3 regions of the Marinagarivorans sp. genome follow, and region 3 is predicted to be linked to each of the others. Evidence: predicted binding sites of a transcription regulator. Region 3 holds the regulator's gene; each other region holds the start of a gene.
What was found. The regulator sigma-54, encoded in region 3, starts transcription at its own class of promoters, with help from an activator protein. The targets are predictions, from matches to a motif close to TGGCACANNNNTTGCNNT.
Positions count from the first base shown of each region.

Region 1: a site for sigma-54 is predicted at 2,693-2,710, ahead of AC3A8L_RS08165 (flagellar basal body rod protein FlgF). Genes of this name have one in related genera too.
Region 2: a site for sigma-54 is predicted at 2,715-2,732, ahead of AC3A8L_RS03860 (TorF family putative porin). Genes of this name have one in related genera too.

Region 1 covers NZ_CEXWTU010000052.1:3,878-9,481, forward strand. Annotated here, with positions in the region: gene AC3A8L_RS08155 (flagellar hook assembly protein FlgD) at 1-58, shown strand, start outside; gene AC3A8L_RS08160 (flagellar hook-basal body complex protein) at 175-2,628, shown strand; gene AC3A8L_RS08165 (flagellar basal body rod protein FlgF) at 2,760-3,509, shown strand; gene flgG (flagellar basal-body rod protein FlgG) at 3,568-4,353, shown strand; gene flgH (flagellar basal body L-ring protein FlgH) at 4,377-5,078, shown strand; gene AC3A8L_RS08180 (flagellar basal body P-ring protein FlgI) at 5,122-5,604, shown strand, end outside.
Region 2 covers NZ_CEXWTU010000017.1:27,205-32,808, forward strand. Annotated here, with positions in the region: gene AC3A8L_RS03845 (P-II family nitrogen regulator) at 1-17, opposite strand, end outside; gene AC3A8L_RS03850 (ammonium transporter) at 222-1,484, opposite strand; gene glnK (P-II family nitrogen regulator) at 1,508-1,846, opposite strand; gene AC3A8L_RS03860 (TorF family putative porin) at 1,929-2,639, opposite strand; gene AC3A8L_RS03865 (hypothetical protein) at 2,965-3,903, opposite strand; gene urtE (urea ABC transporter ATP-binding subunit UrtE) at 4,112-4,807, opposite strand; gene urtD (urea ABC transporter ATP-binding protein UrtD) at 4,810-5,574, opposite strand; gene urtC (urea ABC transporter permease subunit UrtC) at 5,575-5,604, opposite strand, start outside.
Region 3 covers NZ_CEXWTU010000005.1:9,846-15,449, forward strand. Annotated here, with positions in the region: gene AC3A8L_RS01275 (KdsC family phosphatase) at 1-219, shown strand, start outside; gene lptC (LPS export ABC transporter periplasmic protein LptC) at 216-806, shown strand; gene lptA (lipopolysaccharide transport periplasmic protein LptA) at 790-1,434, shown strand; gene lptB (LPS export ABC transporter ATP-binding protein) at 1,421-2,146, shown strand; gene AC3A8L_RS01295 (RNA polymerase factor sigma-54) at 2,317-3,849, shown strand; gene AC3A8L_RS01300 (PTS sugar transporter subunit IIA) at 3,885-4,346, shown strand; gene rapZ (RNase adapter RapZ) at 4,487-5,377, shown strand; gene AC3A8L_RS01310 (HPr family phosphocarrier protein) at 5,377-5,604, shown strand, end outside.

The sequences.
Region 1 (5,604 bases), on a different contig from region 3:
ACTGAATTTAGCCGGTATTGGCCCTGTAAAAATGTCGGATGTTAAGCAGTTTAATTAAGGGGTTAGGCAGCAATAATAGCCTCGCCAGCATAATTTTTAGTCAGTTTTAAAGTTGTAATCTAGGTGACATTATTGGATAGATAATTGTCGCCCCCAGAAGTACAGGAGCGTTTTATGCCTTTTAATACAGCCTTGAGTGGTATTCGTGCCGCTTCCAGTGATTTAAAAATCACCGGTAATAATATTGCTAATGCCTCGACCTCAGGCTTTAAGCGATCGCGTGCAGAATTTGGTGATGTCTATGCCATTAGCGTTTTAGGTTCGGGGTCGAACTCCATTGGTAGTGGTGTGCGCTTGCAAGATGTTGCGCAAAACTTTAACCAAGGTAGCATGGCCTTTACTGAAAACTCCTTAGACCTGGCGGTTAATGGCAACGGCTTTTTCGTAGTGCAGCAAGGCGGTGAACAATTCTATACGCGTGCTGGTACGTTTGGTTTAGATAAGGATGGCTATGTTGTTAATAATGTTGATGCACGCCTGCAGGGTTTTCCAGCGGATGGTTCAGGCAATATTAGTGGGCTACAAGGTGATATTCAGGTACGCACCAGTAATTTAGCGCCGCGGGCGACAACTGAAGTGAATATGCTACTTAACCTCGATGCTTCTGAGCCGGTACTTCAAACCACCGGCACGAGCTTTTCAACGGATGGTAATGCCGTTGGTGTAACGCAGGCGGGGCTGAGCCAAGATACAACAACCGCTATAGCAGGCGGAACATTCACGTTCCCCGTTACGAATGATTTCAGTAGTACACCAATGACTTTCGATGTCGAACTGACGGCATCGACGGGCAATAATGGCACGGCATCGGTTAACCTAACGACAGCATCGGGCACGCCAGCCACGATTAATAATTTTAATGAATTAAGAACATTAGCCGGCGTTATTAATGCGCAGCTATCACAACCTACGCCCCCCCAGTCGAGCATTGACGTATTAGCGGAGGCCGTTGATTTAGGCGGCGGTAGTTACCGCTTAGATTTTGTGGCTGCAATATCCGGCGAGGCTTCGCAGGTGCGCGTAACAAACGCTTCTGCCAATACCGCTGAAGTGGGAATGGCGCCAACACCCGCCGTGAGCACATCCGTTGCAGGGATTCCAGCCGTTGATAATGGTTATCCAAGGCAAGCTATTGATGTAACAGACGATGAAGATAATACGATCACCTATACCGCAGAAAAAGGAGCGTCAGCGGCACAAACGGCTTCAGAATTAAATTCGTTAACGGGTGTAACCGCCTCAGCATCTTCTACTTTAACGGTTCCATTTAGCGGTTTTACGAATGCTAATGGCAATATGACGGTTACGGTTAACGGCGTTGCTTTAGCGGCTGACACACTCACAGCATTAGAAAGTAATATCAATTTATTGTCTCGCACCACGTTGCCGGGTATTTCAGCCTTGGTAGATACGGCTACTGGCGATTTAACGATATCGTCGAGTGTCGGCGATAACCTTCGTATTAGTATTGATAGTTTTGATGATGGCGATGGTATCGAGGTATTGGGTAACCCTAATGCACCAGGCGCAATTCTTGAGGTGGATAGCGATGGTGTTTTAAACAATGTATCAGCACTGCCCTCGGATGTTAATTCTGTTGTAGTGGGCGGTTCTATTTCGATCGTTTTGGACGAAGGTTATTCTGTCGCGAATGCGGTACCGCCTTCCGTGGGACTTTTTGGTCCGTTAACGAGTCAAGCTTTCGATGATGTGGTTCTTAATGAATTTGATCCCGCCGACCAAGATACTTATAACTGGGAAACGCAATTAACAATTTTTGATAGTTTAGGTAATTCACATGTCGTTACGCAATATTATGTGCGCCAAGAATACGATGTGTCCGATGCTACAACAGCACCCAATCATTGGGAAATGTATGTGCGGGTGGATGGCGAGGATGTCGGAGACCCGGACACATCGTTACCACCGCCAGAAAATACAATCCCTACGCGCGCTGGCTACGATGTTTATTTTAATGATGATGGATCGTTAAATCGGTTATTAACGGATGATATTTTAATTTCGAATTGGACACCCAAAGATGTTAATGGTGAACCTAATGGCGCTATGGGGCCTACCAATGTATTAAATGGAGGGTCAACGTTAATACCTGATCCACCCATAAATTCAAATTTTGTTGTGAGTCTAGAGGGAACAACGCAGTTTAGTAGTGACTTTTCCGTTAACGATGTTGATCAAAGCGGTTTCACTACGGGTCGGTTGTCAGGTTTAAATATTGGCGATGATGGCGTTATTTTTGCGCGCTTTACCAATGGCGAATCTCAGGTGTTAGGGCAGGTGGCTTTGGCCGATTTTGCTAACATGCAGGGCTTGCAGCCTGCCGGCGATACCATGTGGGCTGAAAATTTTGAATCCGGAGCGCCCAATATTGGTGGTCCACAAAGTGGTGCTTTAGGGGCCATTCAATCGGGTGCATTAGAGGAATCTAATGTCGATTTGTCTGAAGAGCTTGTTAATTTAATTATTGCGCAACGCAATTTTCAGGCGAGTGCAAAAACCATTGAAACTGCAGATGCAGTAACGCAAACCATCATTAATTTGCGTTAATTATTTCTTCCATTTTTTAAACTTTTCGCAATTGAAGCGGGGCCACTATGGCCCCGTTTTTTATTGGCATTGGCTTTGCAGTTCAACTATTGAATAGAATTTAAACAGCAAATAGTTGACGCGGGTGAATCATGGATAAGGCGCTTTATATAGCAATGACAGGTGCGAAGCATAATATGCTCGCGCAAACGGCACATGCAAATAATTTAGCCAACGTCAATACCACGGCGTTTAAGTCAGACTTTGCAGCGGCGCGAAGCATGCCGGTTTTTTACGGAGAGGGCCTACCTACGCGGGCTTTCAGTATGACGGAAAGGCCAGCCACTAATCTTGCTCACGGAGCATTACAGCAAACCGGTCGCGATTTAGATGTCGCGATTGAAGGCGATGGCTTTTTAACCGTACAAGCCCCTACCGGCGAAGAAGCTTATACCCGTGCCGGTAATCTCTTTATTGATAGTGCCGGTATGTTACGTACCGGCAGCGGTCTGCCGGTGATGGGCAATGCGGGGCCGATTGCCGTGCCACCAAACTCCAAAATAGAAATCGGTATTGATGGCACTATTTCGGTGATTGCATCAGGGCAGGGCGTTGCTGCACCGGCAGCCATTGACCGTATTAAATTAGTGAAGCCCGAACCCGGTACATTGAGTAAATCGGACGATGGCTTATTTCGGCAGCTTGATACACCAGAACCCTTAGATCCCGATGGTTCGGTCAGTGTGATTTCAGGTTTTTTAGAGGCCAGTAACGTTAGCGCAGTGAATGAATTAACCAGCATGCTAACGCTGGCAAGACAATACGAAATGCACGTAAAGCTGATGGCTACAGCGAAAGAAAACTCGGAAAGCTCTTCGCGCTTAATGCAGTTTAATAATTAATTATTGTAGACGCTTAAACGTTAATAAAAGTTGCCGTTTTTCGGCATTGAGGTGATTTATGCACGCAGCATTATATGTCAGTAAAACAGGGCTCGCCGCTCAGGATAAGCAATTAACAACTGTTGCGAATAACTTGGCGAATGCATCGACCGTTGGTTTTAAACGTGATACCGCCGTATTTGAGGATTTGCTGTATCAAATACAGCGCCAGCCCGGGGCCGACTCTACGGCGGATACTCAATTGCCGACTGGCTTGCAGTTAGGTACCGGTGTGCGTGTGGTCGCAACGCAAAAGCAATTTACCGAAGGTAGCTTACAAGTCACAGACCAATCGTTAGATGTTGCCGTCGACGGTCGTGGTTTTTTACAGATACTGCAGCCCTCCGGTGAAATTGCTTATACCCGCGACGGCCAGTTTCATTTAAACCGCGAAGGCCAGTTAGTGAATGCCGGTGGCTTATTGCTAGAGCCCAACATTACAATTCCCGAAGGCGCTAACAATGTCACCATTGGTACTGATGGCACCGTGTCGGCGACTATCCCTGGTAATCCTACACCGCAAAATATTGGCACCATTGATTTGGTCGATTTCATTAACCCAGCCGGTTTACAAGCGGTCGGTAGCAATTTGTTTGTGCAAACGGGCAGCAGTGGCGACCCCATTAATGGCACGCCAGGGCAAAACGGTATGGGGCAATTGATGCAGGGAATGTTAGAAAATTCCAATGTCGATATTGTGCAAGAAATGGTGAATATGATTACCACCCAACGGGCTTATGAAATGAATTCGAAGGTAATTTCTACCGCAGACCAAATGCTGCAGTTTATTACACAGAATGTTTAATTTTTTTGATGGGGTGATGAGTGATGGCTATGTATTTTAAAGGGTTAAACAGGCTTCATGTCATTACGCTTGGCAGTGCTGCATTACTTTTTTCAGGTTGTGCCTCGCAGCCAACGCCAGAGCCAGGCGATCCCCATTACGCGCCAATTGTGATGCCCTCTATACCTGCTGTGCCGGCAACGAATGGCTCGTTGTTCAGTGAGCATTCGGCCATGCAGTTATTCTCTGATCAAAAAGCCAATCGTATTGGTGATTTAGTGACGGTGGTTTTGAGTGAGCAAACGGTTTCGAATAAATCAGCGAATGTTGGTGTTTCTAAAGAATCAGAGGTTGCGTTGCCGTCACCTACCGTATTCGGTGCGCCGGTAACCATAGGCGGCAATACATTAGAAACCGGTGTGTCGGCAGGGCGTGATTTTACCGGCGAAGCTGATGCGGCTCAAAGTAATAGTTTGCGTGGCAATATTACGGTTACCGTTATGGATATCTGGCCCAACGGAACCTTAGTGATTCGCGGTGAAAAATGGATGACGTTAAATCGTGGCGCAGAGTTGATTCGAATTAGCGGCTTGGTTCGGCCGGATGATGTTTCCAGCGATAACGAAGTCTTGTCGACCAAAATTGCCAATGCACAAATTACGTATACAGGAACCGGTGAGCTGGCTTCGTCGCAATCCATGGGGTTTATGAGTCGTTTTTTTAATAGTGGCTATTGGCCATTTTGAGGTGTTTATGTGGCAGCGCGGCTTACTATTTTTAGCGGTTATTATGCAGGCATTGGTGGCAGCACCGCTTGCTAATGCTGACCGCATTAAAGATCTTGCCAGTATTGAAGGCGTACGCGCTAACCAATTGATTGGCTATGGTTTGGTGGTGGGCTTAGATGGCTCGGGCGATAAAACCAATCAAGCCCCTTTCACGACGCAATCATTTAATGCCATGCTGAAACAATTTGGGATTACGATTCCTCCCGGTACACGCTTCCAGCTCAAAAATGTGGCGGCCGTAGCGATTCATGCTGAATTACCCGCGTTCTCTAAACCGGGTCAAACAATTGATATTACCGTGTCCTCTATTGGTGATGCAAAAAGCTTGCGCGGCGGTAGCCTATTAATGAGTCCCTTAAAAGGGATCGATGGAAAAATCTATGCTATTGCACAAGGGAATTTAGTGGTTGGTGGCTTTGGGGCGGAAGGCCGCGACGGCTCTAAGGTGACGGTTAATATTCCCAGTGTTGGCCGTATTCCCAAT
Region 2 (5,604 bases), on a different contig from region 3:
GCAGTAATCAATTTCATGTGGGATTGGCCTTATCATTGTTTTCGTTATTAAGCACTCAAACGGTGCAATGCTCTACCAGCCCAATCTACAACACAGCAGCAATAGAAGGCAAATTATCCTCGCCAAACAGGCAAAAAAAAGCGGCCGAGCAAGCTCGACCGCAAAAATAACCACAACCAATGAAATGAAAATGGGCAAAGCCTAAGCTTTACCCAACAAACTTACTTACTGCGAGTGAACTCGGGGTAAGCTTCCATACCGCACTCTGCGATATCAACACCTTCAAACTCATCTTCTTCCGATACGCGAACACCAATGATCGCCTTGATAGCAAGCCAAACAATCAAGCTGGTAACAAATACCCAGGTAAAGATTGTTAAGGCTCCAATGATTTGACCAGAAAATGATGCTCCACCGTCATCAGTGAGAGGGTTAGTGATTGGCACCAACAACAAACCTAGCAAGCCAACAACACCGTGAACAGAGATAGCACCAACGGGATCATCTATTTTTAGCTTATCCAAGAAGAGAATACTAAAGACAACCAAGACACCACCAGCAGCACCGAAGCACGTAGCCTGCAATGCAGATGGAGTAGAAGGTTCTGCCGTAATCGCTACCAAGCCTGCCAACGCGCCGTTAAGCGCCATCGTTAAATCAGCCTTGCCAAACATAATGCGTGCAACCAAAAGTGCAGCAATCAAACCGCCGGCAGCAGCCGCGTTAGTATTCATAAATACAACCGCAACAGAGTTAGCGCTCTCTACGCTAGCAGTAGCCAAAACTGAGCCGCCGTTAAAGCCGAACCAACCCATCCACAAAATAAACATACCCAGGGTAGCCAGCGGCAAGTTAGAACCAGGGATAGCATTAACACTGCCATTAGCGCCGTACTTACCTTTACGCGCACCTAGCACCAATACACCCGCTAGCGCAGCTGAAGCACCGGCCATATGAACAATGCCAGAACCTGCAAAATCAGAAAAGCCTAAATCACCCAAGGTGTACATACCCAAAACAGCTTCGCCACCCCAAGTCCAAGCGCCTTCCATCGGGTAAATAAAGCCCGTCATTACTACTGCAAATGCCAGGAATGCCCAAAGTTTCATACGCTCAGCAACAGCACCCGAAACGATGGACATTGCCGTGGCTACAAATACAACCTGAAAAAAGAAATCTGCTGAAGGAGCATATGCAGCAGCCTCTTCCGCGCCCTTAACGCCGTCACCAGCAATAGGGGTCAAGAAAAACCACTCACCCGCACCGCCTTTATACATAATGGCGTAACCGCATACGAAGTACATAATGCACGCAATCGCATACAACGCGGCATTTTTAGTTAAAATCTCGGTGGTGTTTTTCGAGCGAACTAAGCCCGACTCCAGCATGGCAAAGCCTGCCGCCATCCACATTACCAGTGCGCCACAAATCAAAAAATAGAATGTGTCTAAGGCGTACTGTAATTCAAAAATTTGGTTTTCCATTGTTATCTCCGGAAACGTTGAATTTACAGGGCGTCTTCGCCGGTCTCGCCGGTGCGAATACGTACCACTTGCTCGAGGGCCGATACAAAGATCTTGCCGTCGCCAATCTTGCCACTATGGGCAGCCTTGCTAATCGCTTCTACGACTTGGTCAACTTGAGCATCAGCAACAGCAACCTCAAGCTTGGTTTTCGGTAAAAAGTCCACAACGTACTCGGCACCACGGTAAAGCTCGGTGTGACCTTTCTGGCGCCCAAAACCTTTCACTTCAGTAACGGTAATACCCTGTACACCGATATCCGAAAGTGCTTCGCGAACAGCATCAAGCTTAAATGGCTTGATAACAGCAGTAATTAATTTCATCGGACTGCTCCTGGTTATTTGCAGACTTTGCTGCTTTTATAAAAATAAACCGCTCAGTTTGCACTGAGCGGCTGGTTTGAAATTACTCGCCTAAAGGTAGGGTGTAAGAGACTACGAATTTAGCGTCATCCGTATCAGTTTCATCAGCAATAAACTGACTTACAGTGAAAGATAAGTTGTCGTTATAGGCATAGCTAACATTCAAATGAACCGGGCTACAAGTGTCGCTCACCTCATTTTCAGGGCAAGACACTGCACCATTAACAGCAGCGTTATCGGAATGCATACCCACCAATACCGAAAATGCACCCATATCCGCCCCAAGCGTGTAATACATATAATCACCAGAGCTATTTTCTTTACCTACGGGAATATAAGCGGCGAAATTTACTGGACCATAACCTAAGCTAACTACCGTATCAGTCCAATCAGCGAAATCGGTCTCGCCATCTTTCGCATAGCCAGCTCCGGTAGGGTAGTTATAGCTCCACACACTTAAGTCATAAGAAAAGTCACCTACTGAGCCGCCATAACCAAGATATAGATCATACTCAGTACCAGCTGTGTCATCCCCAGAAGAACCCCAGATACCGCTATAGAAACCAGCAGTGCTAACACTTAAATCACCGAATACAGCCGGTGTCCCCGTCCCAAGATCAGCACCACGCCATAAGTAAGTGCTGGCCACACCAACAGAAGCACCAACTTCAACTTCTGCTTGCACAGGAGCCATGACACCAGCAGCCATAACAGCCGCTACAGATGAAGCAATAAGTGTTTTACTCAATTTCATAATGTTTTCTCCAAGAGTGATAGCAATATTTTTTTTAAAATCTAACTACGGTAACCGCAGTATTGTGACCGAGCTACTGCAGGATATTTGCCAACAATAAAAAAGTCATATATTTCAAAAGGTTAAACTAAAAATAGGCTTAGTAGATCATCAGCGCACGTATATCAAAGCACCAAAAAAAAACAACCATGGCGCACCAAAATGTAACAACGCACCATTTTGGCGCGATCGATATTAAGGCATACGTTTTTGAAGGGAAGCGTTAATATTGGATAGGCGAAAAAAAAGCGCCTACAAAGAGGCGCTTTTTTCGGGTGGGTAGCGATTACTGCTTATCTAATTCCAGTAAACGAATACGCGCTTCGAGCTTTTGCGTCAGCAACTCAAGTGCTTTTACTTTTTCGACTAAGCCTTCTGGCTCGGCTTCTTTTTCAGCCGCCGGCGTTGCTGCTGGACTACCACCACTGTTAATCCGGCGAATATCCAAACTGCCGTTTCCGCCAGAGGTGCCTGAACGCGCAGTATCACCCTGCGAACCATCACCACCGCCTGCAAGCCAAGATCGGCTACCGCTAAGCGATTTTTTATTCACGTATCGACCAGAAGTGCCAACCCCAGCCATACCTGGCTGCCCCCCTTTGCCACGTAGACCACCCGATATTTTCACTTCAATACTGTTAGTTAAGTCTTCTGTTACGCCTTCGGCCAAGGAGTAATGGAAACGAAATGTTCCGCCCTTACCACCGCTAGCGCCTGCACCACCAGCACCAGCATCGCCGCCTGCCGCAGTACACTTGGGGAAATCGGGAACATTTTGACCATCACCACCAATACCACCACGGCCGCCGTTGCCGCCGCTTAAATCAATTTTTACCGTACCAAAACTCACAACACCCAGCGACCAGTGCACGCTAGCGCCATTACTTCCGCCGCCGCCAATACCGCCATTACCACCGGATTTACCCGCTTGGCATTGGCCGGCTTCGGTATGCGACAAACCATTCGCACCATCGCGGCCATCGCCACCGCTGCCATTGATGACTACGCCATAGCCAATACTGGCTTCTTTAGCATCCACTATCCACATATCGACGCCATTAGCCAATTGAATGCTGGCTTTGTCGTCGATCGTTAATTTATCGAGTGTAAGTTTGGCTTGTGCCGAGTCTATGACATAAACAGAACCAGCTTGAATATGAAGGTCGGCGGCCAGTGCATGGGCACCTAGTGCCGAAAGGCACGCGAAAAGGGCTAATCGTTTCACGGTGGAATCCTGTACTTTTATATTTATGAATGGGCTGATTTGAACAGGTTTTACCCTGCGCATCAAGCCAACCCGAAAAGGCTTTGCCAGGCACCGACCGCCCCAGCTACTGCACATGAGTATACATGAGGCTCAGAGCGCGGGGCATTGCATTTTATTTTTTGTGCAGGGTGCACAGATTGCGCACCCCATTGCGGCGCAAAATCCGCTAGACCGTTAGATATTCACGTACGCGGGTTTCATCCATCGCACCAATCTCACCACTCAATACGGCATTGCCTCTGTCCATAACAACATAGCTGTCTGCTAGCGCCCGCGCAAATTCAAAGTATTGCTCCACCAACAAAATCGCCATCTCGCCCCGGTTACGCAAAATATTAATCACATTATGAATATCCTTAATCACCGAAGGCTGAATACCTTCCGTTGGCTCATCCAAAATCAACAGCTGTGGGCGCATGACTAAAGCGCGACCAATAGCTAACTGCTGCTGCTGGCCACCGGATAAATCGCCACCGCGGCGATGCAACATTTCACGCAGAACAGGGAACAGATCGTAAATTTCCGGGTTAATCGCACGGTGCTTACGCGGCAATACCGCAAAGGCCGTTTTCAAATTTTCTTCCACGGTTAACTGCGAAAAAACCTCTCGACCTTGTGGAACATAAGCAATACCCGCTTTAGCCCGGTCGGCTGAAGACATTCGCGTAATATCCTTACCTTGCCATACAATACTACCGCCACTCACAGGGTGCCGACCAGAAACTGCACGTGCAAGGCTGGTTTTACCCACACCGTTACGGCCTAGAATACTGGTAATAGCGCCCTTTTCGGCCTGTAGGTCCACATTAAATAATGCTTGGCTTGCGCCATAAAATAAATTTAAATTTTTAGCTTCAAGCATAACTAGCGCCCCAAATAAACTTCAATAACCCGCGAATCGGCAGAAACCACATCCAAGGTTCCCTCCGCTAAAACGCTGCCTTCATGCAACACAGTCACCTTGGTATCCAGCGCTCGAATAAAATCCATGTCGTGCTCAACCACAACAACCGAGTGTTTCTGGCTAATCTCTTTTAGAAGCTTGGCCGTTTGCAGTGTTTCGTAGTCCGTCATTCCGGCGGCAGGCTCATCGATCAATAACAGCTCTGGGTCCTGCATAATCAGCATGCCAATCTCTAGCCACTGCTTTTGGCCGTGGGATAAATTTTGGGCATAATCTTCTTTGCGTGCTTCCAGCCCAACCAGCGTTAATGTGCTAGCCACGCGCTGCGCATCACTGTCTGTTAATTTAAAAAAGAGTGTTTGCCATACGCCGCGCCGCCCAGACAGCGCGAGCTCTAAATTCTCCCACACCGTTAAGCTTTCTATCACCGTAGGCTTCTGGAATTTTCGGCCAATCCCTAAATTAGCAATATCCGCTTCATCGTACTTGGTGAGGTCGGTTAAATCTTTAAACCTGACCTCGCCTTCATCCGGCTTAGTTTTTCCGGTAATAATATCCATCATCGTACTTTTACCGGCACCGTTAGGGCCAATAATCGCACGAAGTTCTCCGGGTCGAATATCTAACGACAAATTATTGATCGCCTTAAAACCATCAAAACTTTTCGTCACGCCATTTAAGTAAAGAATACTTTTAGGCTTGTAATCCGCTACGCTAACACTCATTTAAGCACCCTCCACTTTCTGACTAGAGGC
Region 3 (5,604 bases):
GCCCACATGGGCGATGATCTCCCCGACCTACTCATAATGACCCAAGTCGGGCTTGCGCTCACGGTGCCCAACGGACACCCCGAAGTACTGAGCCGCTCACACTGGAGGAGTAGTCGCCAAGGAGGTATGGGCGCCGTACGCGAGGCTTGTGATGCGCTATTAATCGCACAAGACAAGTATCAAACCGTTATCGATTTCTATACAGGTTCCGGCGAGTGAAAAACTGGGTTTACATTTCACTGATTTGCGTGATTACAATGACCGTTGTTTTGCTGTGGGATAGCCGCCCAGAGCTCCTTAATCCCCTCGCAAAGGTAGAATCTCCTTTCGAGCGTTTTCCGTATGCCGTATTGCATGACGCTCGCACCAGTCATTTTGATGAAACCGGTAAACTCAGCTATGAGTTTGATGCCGTGACGCTCAAGCATTTTCGCGCCGATACACAAAGCACCTCCGACGAAGATTACATGCTTATTACTGCCCCTAAACTGACACTATATGGCGAACCAAACCCTTGGTTTGTCACCGCCAAGCAAGGGAAAATTATGGCCCACGGCGAAAAATTAACGCTATGGGATGACGTAGAAGTCTGGCAAACCGATAACAATGATACGACAATCACCACAAAGCTCAGCACCGAAAGTATCGATATATTCCCTCACCAAAAACGCATCAGTACTGATGCTCACGTTCACATCGAAAGCGCTAACGGCACCATTAATGCCGACGGACTCGAAGTTGATATGATTTCACAACGCATCAAGTTACTAGCCAACGTGCGAGGACAACATGAACCTATTCAGTAGAATTGTCGCAGCAGCTTTGCTATGCACCTGCGCCAACGCCATCGCACTGCAAAGTGATCGCAGCCAACCGATCACCATCGACGCCGATAGCGCAGAACGTGATGAGATAGCCGGCACCACAACCTACTCCGGAAAAGTAGAAATGGCGCAAGGCTCCATGCGCATCAACGCCGACGAAATTGTTATCTATAACACCAAAGACAAAGTCACGAAAATAATTGCAAAAGGTAAGCCTGCGGCCTATCAACAACAGCCCAGCGATAAAGCCGGCAAAGTCGTTGCTAAAGCCAACATCCTCGAATACCGCATCGATCAAGAAACGCTGCGTTTACTCGAAGGTGCATCACTTCAACAAGAAGGCACCAGCTTGTCCGGCACAACAATTGAGTACGATGTGCGAAAATCCGTTGTTAAAGCCGACAGCAACAACAAAGAGAGTGGCCGCGTACGCATGGTAATTCCTCCTAAGGCATTGCGCAGCGAAGTACCCGACAGCCCCTCAAAAGAAGAAGGCTCTCCAGATGACACATTCAGCACAGAGCCTGCACAAGTCGATAGTAATATAGACGTACCAACAACGCCCGAAGATCAAACCGCAGTAACAGGAATTGACAATGGCCACTCTTGAGGCAAAAAACCTCGCCAAAAGCTACGGTGCGCGGAAAATTGTTTTAGACGTATCCATGAGTGTAAACACCCATCAAATTGTGGGATTACTCGGGCCTAATGGCGCCGGTAAAACAACATGCTTTTACATGATTGCCGGTATAGTCCGCGCTGACCATGGGCAAGTTTTTATCGATGGGAAAGATGTCAGTCGTAAACCCATGCACGAACGCGCAAGACTCGGGCTGGGCTACCTCCCCCAAGAGGCCTCTGTCTTCAGGAAGTTAACCGTTACAGAGAACCTGCTGGCCATCTTAGAAACCCGCAAAGACCTCAAACGCAAAGACCGCATTAGCGAAGCCAATAAGCTTTTACAAGAATTTCATATCGAGCACATCAAAGATAGTCTGGGCATGGCCTTATCCGGCGGTGAGCGCCGCCGGGTTGAAATTGCCCGCTCCTTAGCAGCTGATCCCAAATTCATCCTGCTTGATGAACCTTTCGCCGGCGTAGACCCCATTTCAGTTTCCGACATTAAACAGATTGTGTCGCACCTCCGTGATCGCGGTATAGGCGTGCTGATTACCGACCACAATGTGCGCGAAACCCTGGATATTTGCGAACAGGCCTACATTGTGGGCGAAGGCCACATTATTGCTTCAGGGTCGCCAAACACCGTATTAGAAAACGAGAAAGTTAAAGAAGTCTACCTTGGGCAAGACTTCAAGCTCTAACTTACGATCTATTAGACGATTTGAGCGCTAGCACGCAACCGTTAGATTTTTTAGATATGGCCTGAAGTTTGCTTTTACTGGTCATTGCAGTACATCGCTGGGATGACTACAATCACATTAAGACGCTCTCAATGTGTGCAGCGCAAAAAACTTGATGGATTTACTCTTCGATGAAGCAATCTTTGCAACTCAAACTCGGCACTCAGCTGACCATGACGCCTCAGCTGCAACAGGCGATACGTCTATTGCAACTTTCGACACTCGATCTGCAAAACGAAATTCAAGAAGCCCTTGAAAACAACCCGATGTTGGAAGTCACAGAAGACAGTGGCGCCAGTGAGGGAAGTAAAGGGGTCGATGGCGAGCAGGCAAGTAATGCCCAGTCAGAATTACCCGCAGACGTTGAAACTCCCATAAAAGCCGCTGAAGTAAGCCCCGAGAACACCAACGAGGCCAACGAGGCAACAGCCAGCGATGACTGGAGCGAAAACATCCCTACCGACTTAGCCGTAGATACCAGCTGGGATGACCTCTACCAAAGTGGCCCCAGTGGTAGCGGGTTATCCCGTCCCGAAAATGAAGATTTCGACTACGACTCGCGCAATGCCAGCGCCGAAACCCTACAAGATCACTTAATGTGGCAACTTAATCTCACCCCCATGAGCGATACCGATCGTGAAATCGCCACGGCGGTTATTGATGCCGTAGAGCCTTCAGGCATGTTAAGCCAAACGATGGACGATATTTTTGAAGGTATGCAAAAAATATTTCCGGATCTAGAGGAAGACGAAGTCGCCGCCGTGCTTCGCCGCGTTCAACAGTTCGACCCGCCGGGCGTTGCCAGCCGAAATATCAGCGAGTGCCTGTATTTACAATTGCTGCAGTTGCCTGAATCGACGCCTGGTTTTGCTACGGCTAAAGCTTTAGTCGCCGACTACCTTCCGCTACTCGGCAGTCGCGACTTCAAACAATTAATGCGCAAGCTCAAGGTCAAAGAACCCGAGCTTCAATCCGCCATTGCGCTGATTCAAAGCCTAAACCCAAAGCCCGGCGACTTCATCAACGACTCCAGTACAGAATATGTTGTACCGGATGTGTTTGTCAGCAAAGTTAAGAATCGCTGGCAAGTTCAGCTTAACCCCGACATTGCACCCAAATTAAAAATTAATTCGGATTACGCATCCTTAGTAAAACGTGCCGACAGCAGCACTGACAACACCTATTTAAAAGATAACTTGCAAGAAGCTCGCTGGTTTCTAAAAAGCCTACAAAGCCGTAATGAGACACTCTTAAAAGTTGCGACGTGCATTGTCGAACGTCAGCAAGGGTTTCTGGAACATGGCGCTGAAGGCATGAAGCCCATGGTTTTACACGATGTCGCTGAAATGGTAGAAATGCACGAATCCACTATTTCTCGCGTCACCACCCAAAAATACATGCACACCCCACAGGGTATTTTTGAGCTGAAATACTTTTTCTCAAGCCATGTAGCAACAGAATCTGGTGGTGAATGCTCTTCCACGGCTATTCGCGCCATCATCAAAAAATTGATTGCCGCGGAAAACACAAGAAAACCCCTTAGCGACTCTAAAATTACAGAATTACTGGCCGATCAAGGCATCATGGTTGCTCGCCGGACGATTGCAAAATACCGCGAGTCATTACAAATTCCACCCTCGAATGAGCGCAAGCAACTAGTATAATAGTTGGCTTTTAATACGATAAGGCTGAGTTACCTATGCCACTAGAAAAAATGCTATCGGCTAACCGCGTATTATGCGGCACCGAATGCACCAGTAAGAAGCGCGCACTTGAAACGCTGGCCGATTTAATCACCAGTAGCGTACCTTCACTAAACGCCAATGATTTATTTCAGCAATTGATAACCCGAGAAAGACTCGGCTCAACAGGTATTGGTGAAGGTATTGCCATCCCTCACTGCCGATTTGCAACAGGGGGCGTTTCCGTTTGCGCAGTAATGACACTGCAAAACCCTATTGATTTTGATTCAATAGACAACACACCTGTCGACTTAATATTTGCAATGCTCGTTCCTGAAGATGCTGACAATGATCATTTACAAAATTTAGCCGCATTAGCAGAGGCACTACAAGGCAAAGGTTACGCTGAAGCCTTACGTAAAGCAGACAGCAACAATGCACTTTTCACAGCTGCGCTTGTGCCATTTAAAGAAAGTTAAGGCCAAAAGAAAACCCGTTGCAATACGACGTTTGCAATATAACGGTCGTAATAAAACCCTACACTGCAGACTCACAATACAATAATTCAGAACTGCAGTATCAACATTCATTTTTAGCGTCTTTACATTAGGAGATTACCATGCAATTTGTTGTTGTTAGCGGGCGTTCGGGCTCAGGCAAATCAACAGCGCTGCAGTTACTCGAAGACTGCGGCTACACCTGCATTGATAATCTCCCCGTCAGCTTACTTCCCGCACTGATCACGCAAATGAAAAACGCCGATAGCGGAAAATTACTTTTAGCTGTTGGGATTGATGCCCGCAATATTGGCGGAGACTTAAGCCGATACCCCAGTATTATCGAAGCCTGCCAACTCGAAGCCTCACAGTTCACAACCATATTTTTAGACGCCAGTAATACAATTTTACTCAAACGCTTTAGCGAAACACGCCGTAAACACCCATTATCCAATGACAAAACCGGCTTACAGCAAGCGATTAATAGTGAACGCGCCATTTTAGAGCCCGTTGCTGCATTAGCCGATATCACACTCGATACCAGCACCCTAACCCTGCACGAACTACGCAGCGTTATTCGCAAGAAAGTGGTCGGCGAAGATAGCAAAAGTGCCGCCCTGAGCTTTGAATCGTTTGGCTTTAAGTACGGCATGCCCGTAGACGCCGACTTTGTTTTTGATGTGCGCTGCCTACCGAACCCCTTTTGGAAACCCGAGCTGCGCGGTTTCACCGGGCTAGATGAACCCGTACAAACGTTCCTTGCCGAGCAACCTGAAGTCATGGCGATGGCCGACGACATTGCAGCCTTTTTATCCAAGTGGCTACCCTCCTTCCAGGCCAATAACCGCAGCTACCTCACTGTGGCCATCGGCTGTACAGGCGGTATGCACCGCTCTGTTTTTTTGACTGAGCACCTCACCAATGTGTTTAAAAACACCTATGGTAATGTACAGGTTCGCCACCGCCAACTAACCGGGCAAGCCCAACCCATTGCGCACTTGGTGGCCAAATAATGAGCGAACAAACAACAACTATCTGTAATAAATTAGGCCTGCACGCAAGGGCCGCCAGCAAACTCGCCAATACAGCCAATCAATTTGGCAGCAAAGTCACCGTCAGCTGTAACGGCAAAGCCATTGACGCCAAAAGCATTATGTCGCTAATGTTATTAGCCGCCTGCAAAGGCACAGAGATTACTGTAGCGGCTGATGGCAATGATGCCGACACAGCCGTAAACTCG